2 regions of the Enterococcus sp. BWT-B8 genome follow, and region 1 is predicted to be linked to the other one. Evidence: predicted binding sites of a transcription regulator. Region 1 holds the regulator's gene; the other holds the start of a gene.
The links. Region 1 encodes CtsR, which represses protease genes until heat stress. Its sites were predicted from a motif close to TTGGTCAAAAAAGGTCAAANA; they were not measured.
Positions count from the first base shown of each region.

Region 2: clpP (ATP-dependent Clp endopeptidase proteolytic subunit ClpP) is a predicted target of CtsR. The motif match lies at 4,066-4,086, and genes of this name have one in related genera.

Region 1 covers NZ_JAJDJV010000012.1:3,264-11,949, forward strand. Annotated here, with positions in the region: partial or broken gene LI951_RS11370 (sucrose-specific PTS transporter subunit IIBC) at 1-370, opposite strand, end outside; gene LI951_RS11375 (LacI family DNA-binding transcriptional regulator) at 538-1,527, opposite strand; gene LI951_RS11380 (MBL fold metallo-hydrolase) at 2,983-3,654, opposite strand; gene LI951_RS11385 (MerR family transcriptional regulator) at 3,641-4,105, opposite strand; gene LI951_RS11390 (CtsR family transcriptional regulator) at 4,280-4,747, shown strand; gene LI951_RS11395 (ATP-dependent Clp protease ATP-binding subunit) at 4,751-7,240, shown strand; gene LI951_RS11400 (peptidase U32 family protein) at 7,517-8,437, shown strand; gene LI951_RS11405 (peptidase U32 family protein) at 8,570-8,686, shown strand, end outside.
Region 2 covers NZ_JAJDJV010000016.1:8,215-16,900, forward strand. Annotated here, with positions in the region: gene ilvB (biosynthetic-type acetolactate synthase large subunit) at 1-525, opposite strand, end outside; gene ilvD (dihydroxy-acid dehydratase) at 540-2,231, opposite strand; gene LI951_RS13225 (hypothetical protein) at 2,642-3,157, opposite strand; gene LI951_RS13230 (hypothetical protein) at 3,286-3,597, opposite strand; gene clpP (ATP-dependent Clp endopeptidase proteolytic subunit ClpP) at 4,170-4,766, shown strand; gene LI951_RS13240 (DsbA family protein) at 4,906-5,430, shown strand; gene LI951_RS13245 (TetR/AcrR family transcriptional regulator) at 5,563-6,156, opposite strand; gene LI951_RS13250 (flavodoxin domain-containing protein) at 6,341-6,853, shown strand; gene whiA (DNA-binding protein WhiA) at 7,293-8,225, opposite strand; gene LI951_RS13260 (gluconeogenesis factor YvcK family protein) at 8,262-8,686, opposite strand, start outside.

The DNA of each region.
Region 1 (8,686 bases):
AACCGGTTGCAACTAAAACAGGAATAATCGGTACAAAAACATCCCCAAAAGTTCTCAACATTTGCTGGAACCAATTTCTGGATTCAACAGCTTCATCTTTTATTTCAATCTTTGATGATTCATTGCCCCCTAATTTAGTTATTTCATCATAAATTTTATTTACCGTTCCTGTTCCAAAAATAATTTGATACTGTCCCGAATTAAAAAATGCTCCCTTTACCTTGTCAATTGACTCCACCTTTTCTTTATTAATCAACGATTCATCATTCACCATAAGCCTTAAACGTGTCGCACAATGAGCGGTGCTCCTGATATTTCCAGCCCCTCCTATTGCTTCAATAACTGCTTTTGCAATCTCACGATTTTCCATCTTTCTTTCTTCCTCCTTAATATGGAACCGTTCCCACATTCGATTCAAAGATGTGGAACCGTTCCCTTTTTCATCAGAATAACTGCTTTTCATTAATATGTCAATCAAAATTTTGAAGCGATAGGTACCGCAGTTTCTCCTGCAGTTGCTTATCGCTTCTGATCCATCTATTTATTTTTAAAATAACCGACACTATCCCGATACAACAAGTCTATAGGAATTTCAGGAATAGAGTCTATTGTTTCTCGATAAATCAGCTTTTCCATACAATCTGAAGCAAGTGCTCCCAACCTCTCATGATGTAAGTCAATGGTAGTTAAAGATGGATAAACATAGTCTCCAATAGAATACCCCCCAAAGCCAGCAACTGAAACTGTTTCCCCTATCGTTATTCCCAGCCTGTGTGCCGCTTTCATCAAACCAATGGCTATATTATCTGTAGCCGCAATATAAAGACTTCCCTGTGGAGCTTGAAACTCTTCATATCCCAGATGAAATGCATCTTCCACTTCAAAACCTGTCTCCAGAAAAGTGAGCTGTATTCCCTTTAGTTGAGAGAATCCGGCAATTACTCCTGATTTTCTTTTCACACCAACCTCGATATCCTGTTCAGTAACTCCCACGTAAACAATCTTCTGATGTCCAAATTGAAGTAAGCCTTCAGCTAAATATATACCCGCCTGATAATTATCATGAGTTAAAGAAGTAATTCGTTCATCTTCTTGTCCTAAAACCAAAACCGGTACTTTTAAAGTCTTAATTGTTTCTATATGCTTTTCAGTAATAGCTGTTGCCATTAAGATAATGCCGGCAACTTTATTCTGCTCCAGATTATGTAAACTCTCAATTTCCCGATTTATATTTAACTCTGTATTAACCATCAACAGCTGGCGACCATACTCGCGCTCTTTCCGCTCAAGACCAACTAAAGTGCTGATAGCTGATGGAGAATTAATTCGTGGTAAGATAACACCTGTAAAATTACTTTTCTGTGATTTTAGATTACGGGCGAATTCGTTCGGACTATAATTATGTTTTTGTATAATTTTTTCAATTTTTTCAGCAGTTTCTTTACTTACATAGCCGTTATTGAGATAGCGGGAAACTGTACTTTTTGAAACCCCGGCTTCTTTTGCAATTCCTTTAATAGTAATCATAAATTACCTCCATAAAAGTAGCTTATCTTTACAATAATTCAAAAGTCTGGGTAAATCAACAAGAATACAATTTTGAATTTACCTATTTTTCACTAAATGCTCTATTATATCAGTAGTTACAGAAGCTGTCTTCTAAACAAATGAAATACATTTCAAAATACTGTTAGTTCAATGATTTTCTGTATTAGTTTCAAAAATTAGTGAACGTTTTGTTTTACAGATTGAGGAGGAGGGGATCAACGTTTATTGTTACGTATTTATGTTTGAGAACAATGAAATGGGTGAGTCTGAACAGGCAATGGACTTTGAAGTGAATAGGGGAAGAATGATTAATATGATTCCAATTCCATTGGAAAATGGTTAAATGAATGCATTTATGACTAATCTTCCAGCAACAATCATGAGAGAATAAATTCTTGAACTCTATAATAAGTACTGGGAAATCGAGAAACTCTGGCAGATAATAAAAAACAAATTAAAAATGAAACAGGTTTCGGGCAGAGGCTTAACTTGTGTCTATCAAAATTTTTTAGCCTGAGGATTTGTTTACAATATGGTTCAGGATATGAAGAGTCATTTAAATCAGAGTCAGAAAGAGACAAAAGAGAAAATCAATGAAAATATAATGATTGGGTTGTGGAAAGATCAGTTGATTGACATTATCTTTGAAAATGACAGCAAGGAAAAAAGGCTTCGGTTCAAAAAGTTGGCAGAAGACATTCTGCTATGCTTCGAGTAATTGGAGAAGCCCTTGTACTATGACTTGAATTGAAATGAGTGTTCCACGATAAAACACCTATTTTTTATAAAATAGTAATTATCAAAAATTTCATCTTATTGTCAAAGAAATTTCTTTGACGGTTATTTGAGACATACAAACATTGCTCCTGAGATTACTCGTTGCACTGGAAGGTTCTAAAATGTACCCAGTAACCGCAGGTAACAAAAAGCTTGTCGCTTCCATGTCTATATTTTTCACTGCACTATACTTCGTTCTGATCTCATCACTTTCTAAATGGCAAAGCCATTAAGAATTGAAGGACTTCGTTCCGATCCTCGAAGCATGTCTGGGGGGCATGTATGAACTTGCTCCTACGCTTCTTCGAATGCTCGAATCATACAAAGACTGGAACACCGTTTATTCGGTTTTAAGGATCTCAGACATACTTTTGTCACAGTCCCTTGAAGGATTCCGTTCTGATCCTCGAAGCAGTTATTGTTCGCCTCAAGTTGTCAGTTCCACTTTTGTCAGATTTTTTAGTAGAAGGATATACGTATGATAGTCAAATGAATTAGCGAGTATTCATTCCAGAAAGAGAAGCCATTAATATAAAGACTGGAAGACTGTTTATTCGCTCTTAAGGGTTCAGGACATATGAATGCCACAATCTCTCCTTATATTTTTCTTGTTCAGAGGCTAAATCCTTTCATATTGTTAGTTTAAAAAAAGCCAAATTACAGGTTGTTTTCTGCCCGCTGAATAATCGATTCGAATATCGCTTCATTATAAGTAACCGCTGCTCCGTGTCCGCAAAAAATTTGTTTCAGCTGAGTCTGTTGGGTTAATTTTTTTACAGATTGAATTGCTTCCTTTCTATTGTTCGTTGCCAACGCAGGGAATGGAAAGAGCCAGCGTGTATCACCTGAAATTGCCAGTCCTCCCCTTGTCTGAAGAAGGTCCCCAACATAGGCAGAATCATTTCGTCTATCAATTAAAGAGATAGAACCGTTAGTATGACCGGGTGTTTCATATATTGACAAAGAGCCGATGCTGCTGCATTCATCCAGCAGAAGATCTGGCTGAACCGGCATATTTATATTTTTTACATGATTAGAACTATCCTCAAATTCTTTTCTGCCAATACATATTTTTGCTTGGGGGAAATGATCTTTTATTTTGGTGAGGTCCCCCGTATGATCCGAGTGAGCATGGGTAATGACGATGTATTTTAATGGCAAATTGGTTTCTTCAATGGCTTTAATGATGGACTTCGCTTGTCCGTTTTTGCTGCAGTCAATCAGTGTGCAGAAATCGTTTTCCAGGATAATATAACAGTTTATTGGAAATATCCTGGGCATAGTAATCAGTTGAAGTGAGTATGTCTGCGGGTACCTAATAATTTTCATCAGCTTCCTCCTTAATCTCTTCAAAAACAACCTCAATAAAATGATCTAAAAAATGAACAGCATTGTTCTTTTGCCAATACTTGAGTAGCTCCTGAAAATTTTCCGGATAAGGAATCTGTTTTAAAAGATCCAGAATTGACTGATAATGTACAATGGTTTTTTCCAGATCAGTGATTTTCTTTTTTAGAAGCTTCTGACCTTCCAAGTTGCATGCTTCTGATAGCTCCTGATCAAAAAGAATTAGAAAGGCTTTGATTTCTTTTAGTGAGAAATGAGCGTATTTCATAACAACAATGTATTTTAATTTTAACAAATCATTTTGGGAGTAGAATCTGTAATTATTATCTTTTCTTTCAGGAAAAATCAGTTTTTCTTTTTCGTAGTAACGGATTGTGTCCTTTGATAAATGAGTCATTTTAGCCGCTTCATTAATTGTCCACATAGTCTTCATAGTAAATCCTCCTTGCATTTATCATAACATTGAAGTAAACTCCACAGTCAACAGAGAAAATAATTTGTCAGGAAAAGCTTTATTTTCAGTAAAGTATAAGCTTTCTTCTTTATTTACTGTTTCAAATTCGATATAATTATGGTCAGTAATAGTCAAGGGAGAAGGATGGATATGATGAATAATCAGAACACTTCTGATTTGATTGAGGCGTATTTGAAAAAGATTTTAGAGGAAAGCAATAAAATTGAAATTCGTCGTGCAGAAATGGCTAACTTGTTTAACTGTGTTCCCTCCCAGATAAATTATGTAATAAACACTCGTTTTACGATTCAGCGTGGTTATGCGGTTGAAAGTAAGCGGGGCGGAGGCGGATATATTCGGATTGCTAAGGTTCATTTGTCAGACAGTACACAACTGTTGGATCAGATTGAAAAATTTATCGGTGATCAGCTGTCAGAGAAAGATGCACTGACTTTTGTGCAGAAATTATATGAGGAAGAAGTTATTACAAAACGGGAAGGAAATATTATGCTTGCCGCTTTAGGAAAAAATGTGCTGGGAAAATTTGGTGCAAATGAAGAATTTTTACGGGCTCAGTTAATGTGTTCTTTTTTAGAACGTCTGAGCTATGAGGAGGAATAAACTATGGATGAGTTATTTACAGAAAGTGCCAAGGCTGTTTTAGCTATTGCACAGGAAGAAGCAAAATATTTTCGGCATCAGTCGGTAGGTTCAGAGCATTTGCTGTTGGCGTTGATCATTGAATCGAATGGAATTGCAGGAAAAACACTGCGCCAGTTAAATGTTGATAAAAATGAAGTGAGAGAAGAAATTGAACATCTGGTAGGTTATGGGGTTGTAAAATCTTATCCCAAAGGTATCTATTTACCTTATTCTCCTCGTTCAAAACAAATTTTTGCTTACTCAGGTGAAGAAGCAAAGCGGTTGGGTGCTCCAAATATTGGTACGGAGCATTTACTGCTGGGTTTGTTAAGAGATGAAGATATTCTAGCTTCACGAATTCTGGTAAATCTAGGCTTAAGTCTGGTTAAAATTCGCCAGCTGCTGATGAAAAAAATCGGAATCAATGATCCGCAGATGGCCATGTCCGGCAACAAGCGAAAAAATCAAAAAGGCGGATCGGTTCAAAAAGGCGGAACTCCGACTCTTGATTCATTGGCGAGAGATTTAACGAAGCTGGCGAGAGAAAACACTCTTGACCCAGTTGTTGGGCGATCAAGTGAAGTGAGAAGGCTTATTCAGATTTTGAGTCGACGTACAAAAAACAATCCAGTGCTGGTCGGTGAGCCCGGAGTTGGTAAAACGGCAATTGCAGAAGGATTAGCTCAAAAAATTGTGAACGGGGAAGTTCCTCAGACGATGCAGGATAAACGACTGATGATGCTTGATATGGGCGCACTGGTAGCTGGAACAAAATATCGCGGTGAATTTGAAGATCGACTGAAAAAAGTAATTGATGAAATCTATCAGGATGGTCAGGTTATTCTATTTATTGATGAGCTGCATACCTTGATTGGTGCCGGAGGAGCAGAAGGAGCAATTGATGCATCTAACATCTTAAAACCTGCTTTAGCTCGTGGAGAATTACAGACAATTGGGGCAACAACATTAGATGAGTATCAGAAGTATATTGAAAAAGACTCTGCTTTGGAAAGACGGTTTGCCCGTGTTCTTGTTGATGAACCCACACCGGAAGAAGCAGTTGAAATCTTAAAGGGACTGCGTTCCAGATATGAAGCACATCATGGCGTGGAAATTACAGATGGTGCACTGCATGCAGCAGTTCAATTATCTGTTCGTTATATTAATTCGCGTCAATTACCGGATAAGGCAATTGATTTGATGGATGAATCTGCTGCCAAAGTCCGTTTGGATTTGACAGATGAACCGTCCGCAGTCAATGCGCTTCGCAGTGAGATTCAGGAACTGGCAGATGAAAAGGAAGAAGCCATTCAGGAGCAATCCTTTGAAAGTGCAGCCCGTCTGCGCCAAAAAGAGAAAAAACTGATGCAAAAACTGGAAAACCTGCTGCTTCTTGAACAAAAAGAAGCGTCCGGCTATACGAATAAGGTGACGGAAGAAGATGTTGCTTCGGTAGTTTCTCAATGGACAGGGGTACCTTTACAGCAGCTGGAGAAAAAGGAAAGCGAGCGGCTGATGGAGTTGGAAGCTATTCTTCATAATCGGGTTGTGGGACAGGATGATGCAGTGCGTGCTGTTTCAAGGGCAATTAGAAGAGCAAGAAGCGGGTTAAAAGATCCAAACCGTCCAATTGGTTCATTCATGTTTTTAGGCCCAACTGGGGTTGGTAAGACTGAGCTGGCAAAAGCTCTGGCTGAGACAATGTTCGGCAGTGAGGATGCCCTAATTCGAGTAGATATGTCCGAGTTCATGGAAAAATACAGTACCAGTCGTTTAATCGGTTCGCCTCCAGGCTATGTAGGTTATGAAGAGGGCGGCCAGCTGACAGAAAAAATTCGCCAGAAACCTTACTCAGTAATTCTTCTGGATGAAGTGGAAAAGGCCCATCCTGATGTTTTCAACATTTTGCTTCAGGTCTTGGATGATGGTCACTTGACGGATTCAAAAGGCAGAAAAGTTGATTTTAGAAATACCATTTTGATTATGACATCAAATATTGGTGCAACAGCTATCCGTGAAGAAAAAAATGTAGGTTTTAATGTAGCTGATTTGACGAAAGACCACAATGCTATGCAGAAACGAATTTTGGAAGAGCTTAAGAAAGCATTCCGTCCGGAATTCCTGAATCGGATTGACGAAACAATCGTTTTCCGTTCGCTGGATCAGGAGGAGATTCACAAAATCGTTAAAATTATGAGTAAGGCGATTATTACCCGAATGGCTGAGCAGGATGTTTATCTGAAGATTACTGCTGCTGCAATCGATGCCATCGGAAAAGTCGGCTTTGATCCTGAATATGGTGCAAGACCTATCCGTCGGGCACTGCAGAAAGAAGTGGAAGATCGCTTAAGTGAAGCGTTGCTGTCTGGTCAGGTGCACTTGGGTGATAAAGTAACGATTGGTGCAAGCAAAGGAAAAATTACGTTAAGTGTGAAAGCCCCGAAAGAAAAGAAAGAATTACAAACAATTTAAGAATAAAAACAGATGGAGCAGAAGTTAACTGTTCTATCTGGAGAAATAAGCTGGATTAAGGGGCACAATCTCTTATTTCGGCTTTTTTCTGAGCGGATAGAATCAATACCAGTATTTAAAGGCTGGAAAGTTTTCAGGGAAATATAGAGGATTTATGTATATACGTTTTTCCGGCAATTTAAAATTCTTTGTGAAAAGAGGAAGAAAACGCTGAGCTCTATTGGAAAGTTTGTGAACCTGTGATACTATGAAACAGTCGTTGAAGGAGGCAGCAAAATGATTGAAATTATAGCAACAGCAGAGTCTGTTGAACAGGCGGAGTTACTGTTGAAAGCAGGCGTGGATACATTATATATTGGTGAGGAGACATTTGGGTTGAGACTGCCGGCTTCGTTTTCACGGGAGGAACAAAAAGAAATTACAGAATTGGCACATACCGCTGGAAAGCGCCTGATAGCAGCAGTTAATGGAATTATGCATCCGGATAAGATGAAGCATGTTCCTGAGTATTTGCACTTTCTGGCAGAAATAGGGGTTGACCAGCTGACTGTCGGTGATCCGGGTGTGATTTACACGCTGCAGAAAGAAAAAATCGATATTCCATTTATTTATGATGGGGAAACAATGGTTACAAGCTCAAGACAGATTAATTTCTGGGCAAAAAGAGGAGCTGCAGGTGCAGTTCTGGCTCGGGAAGTTCCTTTTGAAGAGATGATGAATATGTCGGAACAGTTATTGGTTCCTGCGGAGGTTTTGGTATATGGTGCAACTTGTATCCACCAATCTAAACGGCCTCTTTTGCAGAACTATTACAATTATATTCAGGCTTCAGAAGAAAAAGGGAAAGAGCGGGGCTTGTTTTTATCCGAACCTAAAAAAGAAGAAACCCACTATTCGATTTATGAAGATAGTCATGGTACGCATATTTTTGCAGATAATGACATCAGTATGATATTAGAGCTGGATAAATTATATGACTATGGGTACAAAACATGGAAGCTGGATGGAATTTATGCCCCGGGAGAAAATTTTGTTAAGGTTGCAAAGCTGTTTGTAGAGGCGAAAGAAGGTTTAGAAAGCGGAAACTGGACAATAGAGAAGGCTGAACAGATACAGGAACAAATTCAGCAACTTCATCCTGAAAACAGGGGACTTGATGAAGGCTTTTTCCACTTAGATCCGGATGCTATCAGATAAAACAATTGCAGTCAGCGTAATTAAAGGATTCACAATAAAGCACATAGCTAACTGGCCATTCACAGAGCGATCAGCAGAAACACAGCGGTCAAATTAATTATTAAGATTAAGAGAAATGAGGAACAGAGGAAGATGGAAAAAGAACGAACATTGAAGCGTCCCGAGGTGCTGGCACCAGCCGGGACGCTGGAAAAATTAAAAGTTGCAATCCGTTATGGAGCGGATGCTGTATATATCGGTGGAAATGCG
Region 2 (8,686 bases), on a different contig from region 1:
AGGATTATCTGAACCAGATTCAATAATCTGCATGTCTTTTGGCAAATCAATAACTACCGGTCCTTTTCTGCCGGTTGTTGCAATATGAAAGGCTTCATCAATAATTCTGGGAAGCTCGCTGCTGTCTCTTACCTGATAGTTATTCTTGGTAATCGGCATTGTAATTCCGACCATATCAGCTTCCTGAAATGCATCTTTTCCAATACCGTTTGTTGTTACCTGACCTGTGAACACAATCAGAGGAACTGAGTCGCTCATTGCATCAGCTATACCTGTTACTGCATTTGTTGCTCCCGGACCGCTGGTTACTACTACCACGCCAGGCTTTCCTGTTGCTTTTGCATAGCCCTCTGCTGCATGAACGGCTCCCTGTTCATGCCTTGTCAGGATGTGAGGAATTTCACCGTCATATAACGCATCGTATAATGGCAGAACTGCCCCTCCGGGATACCCGAAAATCATCTCTACATTCTGTCTCAATAAAGAATCAATCAGCAGCTTCGAACCGCTCTTTATATTTTCCATAACTCCTCCTCCTTCTAATCCAATAAATCACTCGGGATTCTCATTATTCCCCCAGTATGAGCAGAAGTAACAAGTGCAGTATATCTTGCCAGATATCCCGTTTTCACTTTTGCTTTGAAAGGTTCAAGGTTCTTTCTTCTTTCTGCCAACTCTTCATCGGATACCCGAACATTCAATGTCCGCTCTGTTAAATCAATTTCAATTTCATCATCGTCTTTAATTAACGCAATAACTCCGCCTTCTGCTGCTTCAGGAGAAATGTGCCCCACAGCGATTCCCCTTGTTGCTCCGGAAAAACGGCCGTCCGTAATCAACGCTACTTCTTTCCCTAATCCGCGGCCAACAATACTGGACGTAGGAGCCAGCATTTCAGGCATCCCCGGACCGCCTTTTGGTCCTTCATAACGAATAACAACTACATGACCTTTTTTCACCGTGTGATTATCAATTGCTTCAACTGCTTCATCATGTGAGTTAAAGCAGATTGCTTTACCTGTAAACACCTTAATCGACGGATCTACACCTCCTACCTTTATAACGCTGCCTTTCTCGGCAATGTTCCCATAAAGGATTGACAGACCGCCTACAGGACTGTAAGGTGTTTCTTTTGGATGAATCACTTCTTCATTCTTAATTTGTGCATTTTCAACATTCTCCCGAAGTGTCTTTCCTGAAACTGTTATGCGGTCAGGATGGATTGCATTCTCCAAATCAACCAGTTCCTTCAAAATAGCGGAGACACCACCTGCTTCATGCACATCATGCATCGAATAAGCAGAAGATGGAGCAATTTTAGATAGATAAGGAACTCTTTTAGCAATTCCATTGACTGACTCAAGATCGTAATCAATTTCAGCTTCGTTAGCAATTGCCAATGTATGAAGAACCGTATTGGTTGAACCACCCATTGCCATGTCCAGAGCAAATGCATCATCAATTGCTTCTTTGGTAATAATGTCACGCGGTTTAATCTGCTTTTTAACAAGATCCATTAAACGGAAGGCAGATTCACGAATCAGTTCTCTTCTTTCTTCTGAAACAGCTAAAATAGTCCCATTGCCAGGAAGCGCCATTCCCAATACTTCCATCAGACAGTTCATGGAGTTTGCCGTAAACATACCGGCGCAGGAACCACAGGTCGGACAAGCATTTTGTTCCATAAAGTTAAATTCTTCTTCTGTCATTTGACCTTCTTTAAACGCCCCGACTGCCTCAAACATGGAGGATAGCGTTGCTGTATGTCCTTTCGGATCAATTCCCGCTTTCATAGGTCCGCCTGAACAGAAAATTGCAGGAACATTGGTCCGAACGCTGGCCATCAGCATCCCCGGTGTAATCTTGTCACAATTTGGAATATAAAAAACTCCATCAAACCAATGTGCATTGATCACTGTTTCAGCAGCATCTGCAATAATTTCCCTGCTTGGGAGAGAATAGCGCATCCCGATATGTCCCATTGCAATTCCGTCATCTACTCCGATGGTATTAAACTCAAACGGAATTCCACCGGCTTCTCGGATTGCTTCCTTGGCAATATCCGCCAGTTCTCTTAAATGGACATGTCCGGGAACGATATCAATGTAAGAATTACAAATTGCTATAAATGGTTTCTCCATATCTCTGGCACTTTTCACCTGACCTGTTGCATACAGCAGGCTTCTAGCCGGGGCTGCTTCTATTCCTTTTTTAATCATATCGCTTCGCATTTTTATCACTCCAATTCCAGTTTTTATGACATTCCATTTAATTTTCTCCTACAAAAAAAGCATCCCATTGATGGGATGCCTTAGCAAGAATCCCATTCACTAAAGACGAATAGGACTCAAACATCTGACAAAATCTCAGTGTTCTAAGTCCTCAAATATAAAATAATGACTAAATCAAAATTTGTTGTCTTTCTCATAAGAATGGATTCTCCTTTATGTAACTATGAATATAATTAAAATAAAATGTGAATTCGAAAAGCTTTTGTTAACTATAAACCCTACAAATTAGAATGTCAATAGAAAATTCAGAAAATTCAAAAAATCGAAAATGTCTTTCTATAAATAAAAAGCACGTAATTAAGTATACAGCTACTTAACATTACGCACTTTCTAACTCCTATTCATTTTCATCATTTTCTGCTGAAATAATAAATAGGCTGATTGGTTAATCGTTTCATTTGTCTTTTCTTATCTTCAATAATAGACAGAAGTTCTTCAGAGAAATTCTCCAGGATTACTCTTCCGCCTTTATACGTATTTCCCCCAATAGACGCCACTTCATCAGGAGTAATAATTACTTTACGATGAATAATTTTTTGGAAAAATACATCAATCAAATAAGTCGGCAGATAAAAGTTATTCTGAGCAGAAAAAGATTCCAAATAAATGAAATCATCAATACTTATATAGCAGTCATCCACAGACAAAAAATGAACAGTTTTATCGATGTAAATATCCCTTTTCTGCAAAATTTCATTAATCTTTTTATTCAATAGATTTAAAGATTCTATTTCTTTGACAAAGTGTTCCAGGTCACGTCGCCGATATTCTTTTCTTTCTTCAAATGAAGCACGTAATCCTATACTGACTATAGTAATAATTGCTCCTACAAATACACCTGACATTCCTACAAAAAAAATTAGCATCTAATTTTACCTCACAATAATTGATCTTCATAAAACAGTATAACATACCCATAAATAATGGAAAAATGTAACGTGTGATCTATTTTCAAAATAAGAACAGCTTATTTTATACATTTTTTATTATAAGATTATTCACAATACTGATCTCCAACAGCCAGTAAATGATCTTTTGCTACAGGAAAAACCATGTATTTGTCCAGAGTTGTTTCAAATTTTTCTCCAAAGATATCTTGAAGGTATCCGCACTGTTCACACTCTTCCAAAAAGCATTTTGTTTCTTTTTCATCTCTTAAAATTATATCTCTCATATCATATTGACCAGTAACGGGACAACTATTTCCTGAATAGATTGAAATCATATTCCAAAGAATGCTGGAAATCGACATTATCAATCCATCTAGCTTGGCATATTCACAGCTGCTCTTTCTTTCCGTTTCCATTCCCAAAGAGAGCCTTGGAGAAGCTGTCATATAAACAGCTGGATCAAGAGAAATCAGTCTATCTAAACCGCTTTTTTTAACTCTTCTTTTGTAAAAAAGCCATCATCATTTTTTACAAAAGCTGACAAAGCAATATAATAGTTTCTGCAATTGCCCATTATCTCAGGATTAGAATAAATAATGTGATACTGCTGCATAAATTTACTTTACCTTTTCATATATTTTTTTATGTTCTCCTCCGTATCAAAAGAATATTCAGAGCCGCTCCATACTTCCTCCTGCCAAGCCCTATTTTTATTGAACCTTCCAGAAATAACAACTGCACATAAACATGTTCCCAACATCAAAACAAATTCAGCATGTAAATGCTAACTCCCACTCCAAGATTTCTGCTGAAAACCGCAACAATTAACAAAGTTTTAAATACTTTATTAAGACATAATTTTTATTAATAAAAAGAATGCAATTTCATTGACCTTTATTGACCTTTACAGTATACTTTTTTTATGCATTCGAAACAGCGATATGTTAGAATGTGAGTGTGGAGCTTTGTATATAGGAGGAATTTAATTATGAATTTAATACCAACAGTTATAGAACAATCATCTCGCGGCGAAAGAGCCTATGATATTTATTCACGGCTATTAAAGGATAGAATCATTATGTTAAGCGGTCCTATCGATGATAACGTGGCAAACTCAGTTATTGCTCAGTTATTATTTTTAGATGCACAGGATTCTGAAAAGGATATTTATTTATATATCAACTCTCCGGGCGGAAGCGTTTCAGCTGGTCTGGCTATTTTTGACACAATGAATTTTGTTAAGGCAGATGTTCAGACAATTGTACTTGGAATGGCTGCCTCTATGGGAAGCTTCTTGCTGACAGCCGGTCAAAAAGGAAAACGATTTGCATTACCGAATGCTGAAATTATGATCCATCAACCGTTAGGCGGCGCACAAGGTCAGGCAACTGAAATCGAAATTGCTGCAAAGCATATCTTGGACACACGTGAACGCTTAAACAAAATTTTAGCAGAACGTACAGGTCAACCAATTGAAGTTATTGAAAAAGACACAGACCGAGATAACTTCATGACTGCTCAGCAGGCAAAAGAGTATGGTTTAATCGATGAAGTAATGGAAAACAGCAGTTCATTAAGCAAATAATAATGGAATGACTTGACTGGGATAATTACTGTCCCAGTTTTTTTGTACTGTCATTAATTTAATCAGGCATCCTATCTGTAATTTTATACTGAATATAGTAAACTGAGAGAAGCAATAAAGTAGAAAGAAGGAATAAACCATGGATATTTCTGTAATTGATGCATCAAAAGCAACTGAAAAGGATGGTTTGGTTATTGGCAAAAAGACCGCTCCAGTTAAAATCATTGAATTTATGAATGTTCGCTGCCCCTACTGTAAAAAATGGTTCGAGGAAAAGGACGAGCTTTTGACTAAATATGTTAATGAGGGCAAGCTTCAACGGATCATTAAACTTTTAGACAAGGAAAAAGAATCCCTTCAGCCCGGCAATGTAATGCATCGGTTTATTAATTATGACCTTCCGGTAAAAGGTTTGACAGATTTACATCAAATGTTTGCCACTCAAGATCAATGGGGGCATTTGCCTTTGGAACAGGTTGCAGAATTTGCCAGAGATAATTTGCAAATTACTGAAAGAGACAATCATACTGTTTCACAAAATGTTATTGCTGAAGCAGAAGCTGCAAATATTAAATTTGTACCAACAGTAGTTGTCAAAGAAGCAATTTTTGATGAAAGTATTACTGATGGAGAATTAATCAATATTATTGAAAGTCACTTGTAAAATGCATCTGACCTAAAAAGATGGGACCAGAGATCTATTCTTAAGAGTATCACCGAATGCTGAATGAATCAGCAATTTTCCGGTGATACTCTTGTTTGGAATTCTATCAAAATTCATCGTTACAGCGAGATTCTAACCCAATCCTCGAATCAGCATATCCACATATGCTTCCGCCATTTGCTTGCCCGCTTTATCCAGTACCATATTGTTGCTTACGCAATGAAAAACAAAGCCCATCAGTGCAATCAAATGCAGTTCTGCTGAGTGTTCATTTGCAGCAGAAAACATACCTTGTTCTTTTCCAGTTAAAATCAGTTGTTGCAATATACCAATTCCCTGGTTATCCTCTTCCATCTTTTCATCTTCAATTTTTGGAGAAGTCATCATGATTGCTTTAAACTTTTCCGGGTATTTCATCATCGTATAAATGAATATTAAGCTGCACATTCTTATCAGCTCATTCGGCTGCAGATGGCTGCTCACTTCAACCGTCTTTTTTACTTCTTCCACTACTTCAAGATACACTGTATAGGAAATATGATTGAGAATCTCTTCTTTATTTTCATAATAATTATAAATAGTTGCGGGAGCATACCCAATTTTTCCGGAAATCTTCCTAATTGAGAGTTTTTCAATTCCTTCAGCCAAAATAATCGCTACAGCAGCATCAAAAATTTTATTTTCAATGACTGTTTTCTCCCGCTCTCTTCGTTCTCTGCTATTCATAAACATCTCTCCTAAAAAATGAACACTGTTCAAAAAATTATTTTTATTAATCATAATTTATAAAGCTATTATTTTCAATCTTTTATTATTTACAAATTCTGTATTTATGATATTATAAGAACAAAATATGAACAGTGTTCACTAAAAATGCATCGTTCAAAAAGGAGATGCTATTATCGATACTTTGCTCATTTACGATTCTAAAAAAGGTGGAACTAAAGAGATTGTACAATTGATTGCTGATCAACTTAAACAGTCTGTTAACATTTTTCCTGTTGACGATGTCCAACTTGCAGATCACCTTTCAGATGCAGCTCAACTTGTTTTTTGTGCCCCAGCCTATGCAGGTCAGCTTCGAAAACCCGCCCGTCAGTTCTTAAAGAAATACGAATCGGCTTTTAAAGAAAAAGAGTTATATCTGGTAAATACAGGTATTCAGTTTGATCAGGAAAAAGTAGACGTACAACTTGAAAATATTTTTCCTAAAGCGTTGTACAAACATGCAAAGCTGACAATTTTCGCAGGAACCATTACACGTTTAGAGAAAATGAATTTCTTTGAGCGGATGATTTTGAAAAAGATATTCAAAGATGAGAATATTCCTTTTGATACACACCACCCTTACAAAAAAATCAATCAGGAAAACATTCAATTTTTAGTGGATAAGCTAAACAGCGAGAATGTCTATTCAAGATGATTATTGGCAATTCAAAAGAAAAAGAGATCAGATTGGATTATCCGCAAAGGGACTGTGACATAAGTATGTCTGAGACCCCTAAAGCCGAATAAACGGTGTTCCAGTTGTATAATCCGAGCATTCGTAAAAAGCGTAGGAGCAAGTTCTTATATGCCCCACAGACATGCTTCAAGGAGCGGAACGAAGTCCTTCAATTCTTAGCGGCTTTGCCGTTTAGAAATTGATGAGATCGAAACGAAGTCCTTCAATTCTTAGTGGCTTTGCCGTTTAGAAATTGATGAGATCGAAACGAAGTGTAGTGTTGTGTTGTGTTGTGTAGTTGAGAACCCTAGACGCAGAACACTTCTGTCACAACCTCAGACAGCTTCTATTCAATCTGTTCTCTTATAAATTTAAGATTGCTATTCAATCATTGGTTTATTTTCTCAATTCACTCGATTTAGCTGGTTGCCCTTAATTTGTCTGCATATTCGTTAATTTTTCGAATTCGATGGTTGATGCCGGACTTCGAAATAGCTCCTGAAGGAATCATTTCTCCCAGTTCTTTTAGGCTGACCTCCGGATGCTCCAAACGCAGCTCAGCAATTTCCTGTAATTTATCAGGCAGAGCCTGTAGTCCAACAGTTAGTTGAATGTACTTAATATTATCGATTTGTTTGGACGCAGCATCAATCGTTTTATTTAGATTTGCTGTTTCACAGTTTACCAGTCGATTAACAGAATTCCTCATATCCCGTACGATACGGACATCTTCAAATTTTAACATGGAATTTGTTGCACCAATCAAAGTCAGAAAATCAGCTATCTTCTCAGCTCCTTTTAAATAGGAAATATAACCGCTTCTGCGCTCCAATGTTCGTGCATTAAGATCATAGTAATTCAACATATCACAGATGTCATTGTTGTGCTCTTCATAAGTGGAAAATATTTCCAAATGATATCTGCTGGTTTCAGGATTATTCACCGAGCCTGTGGCCATAAAAGCACCTCTTAAATAAGATCGCATTTTTTGTGCATTGCCCACAATTTCATCTGATACATGGTCTTGAAACATCATGCCATCCATAATATTCAAATCCGAAAGAACAGAATTCGTATCTTGTTTCAATCGTACAATATAAACATTATTCTTTTTCAATTTCATTTTTCGTCTCACCAGCAACTCTGATCGGACATTATAATGATCTTTCAATAAAGAATAGATTCTTCTAGCAATCGCAGCATTTTCCGTTTGAACATTCAAAACAAACTGCTGATTAACCAGACTTAAGGAACCATTCATCCGAATTAATGCAGCGAGCTCAGCCCTTGCATGTTCCCGATGCACTTCCAATGTGGTCAGTTCCTTTTTCACATCTGATGCAAATGACATGAAACATCCCTTCCTTCTATACAACTACTCCATTTTTTAGTACTTCGCTCCAAACACAATACGAAACAATTCTTCAACCACTTTATCTCCATCATGAAAAACGCCTCCGTCTCTCAGCTTAAGAAAATCTGTGGAAATGACACGACAGCCTTCATTTCTCAGCCCTTGAAAATCATGCCTGACCTGTACAAGATATTCATCATAAACATCAAAATCCATATAATTTTCCGGGACTGGTTCCGTGTTTACAAGCACCGTATCTACAAACTTTTCTTGCAAATGATTATGAAGAACTCTGATATGATCTGCATCTGTAAAGTGCTCTGTTTCACCCTTCTGAGTCATAATGTTACAAATATAGACAACTTCACCTGTCCTTCGGAGGATGGCATCGCCTATTTCACTGATGACCAGATTCGGCAGAATACTTGTGAATAAGCTCCCGGGACCTAAAACAATCA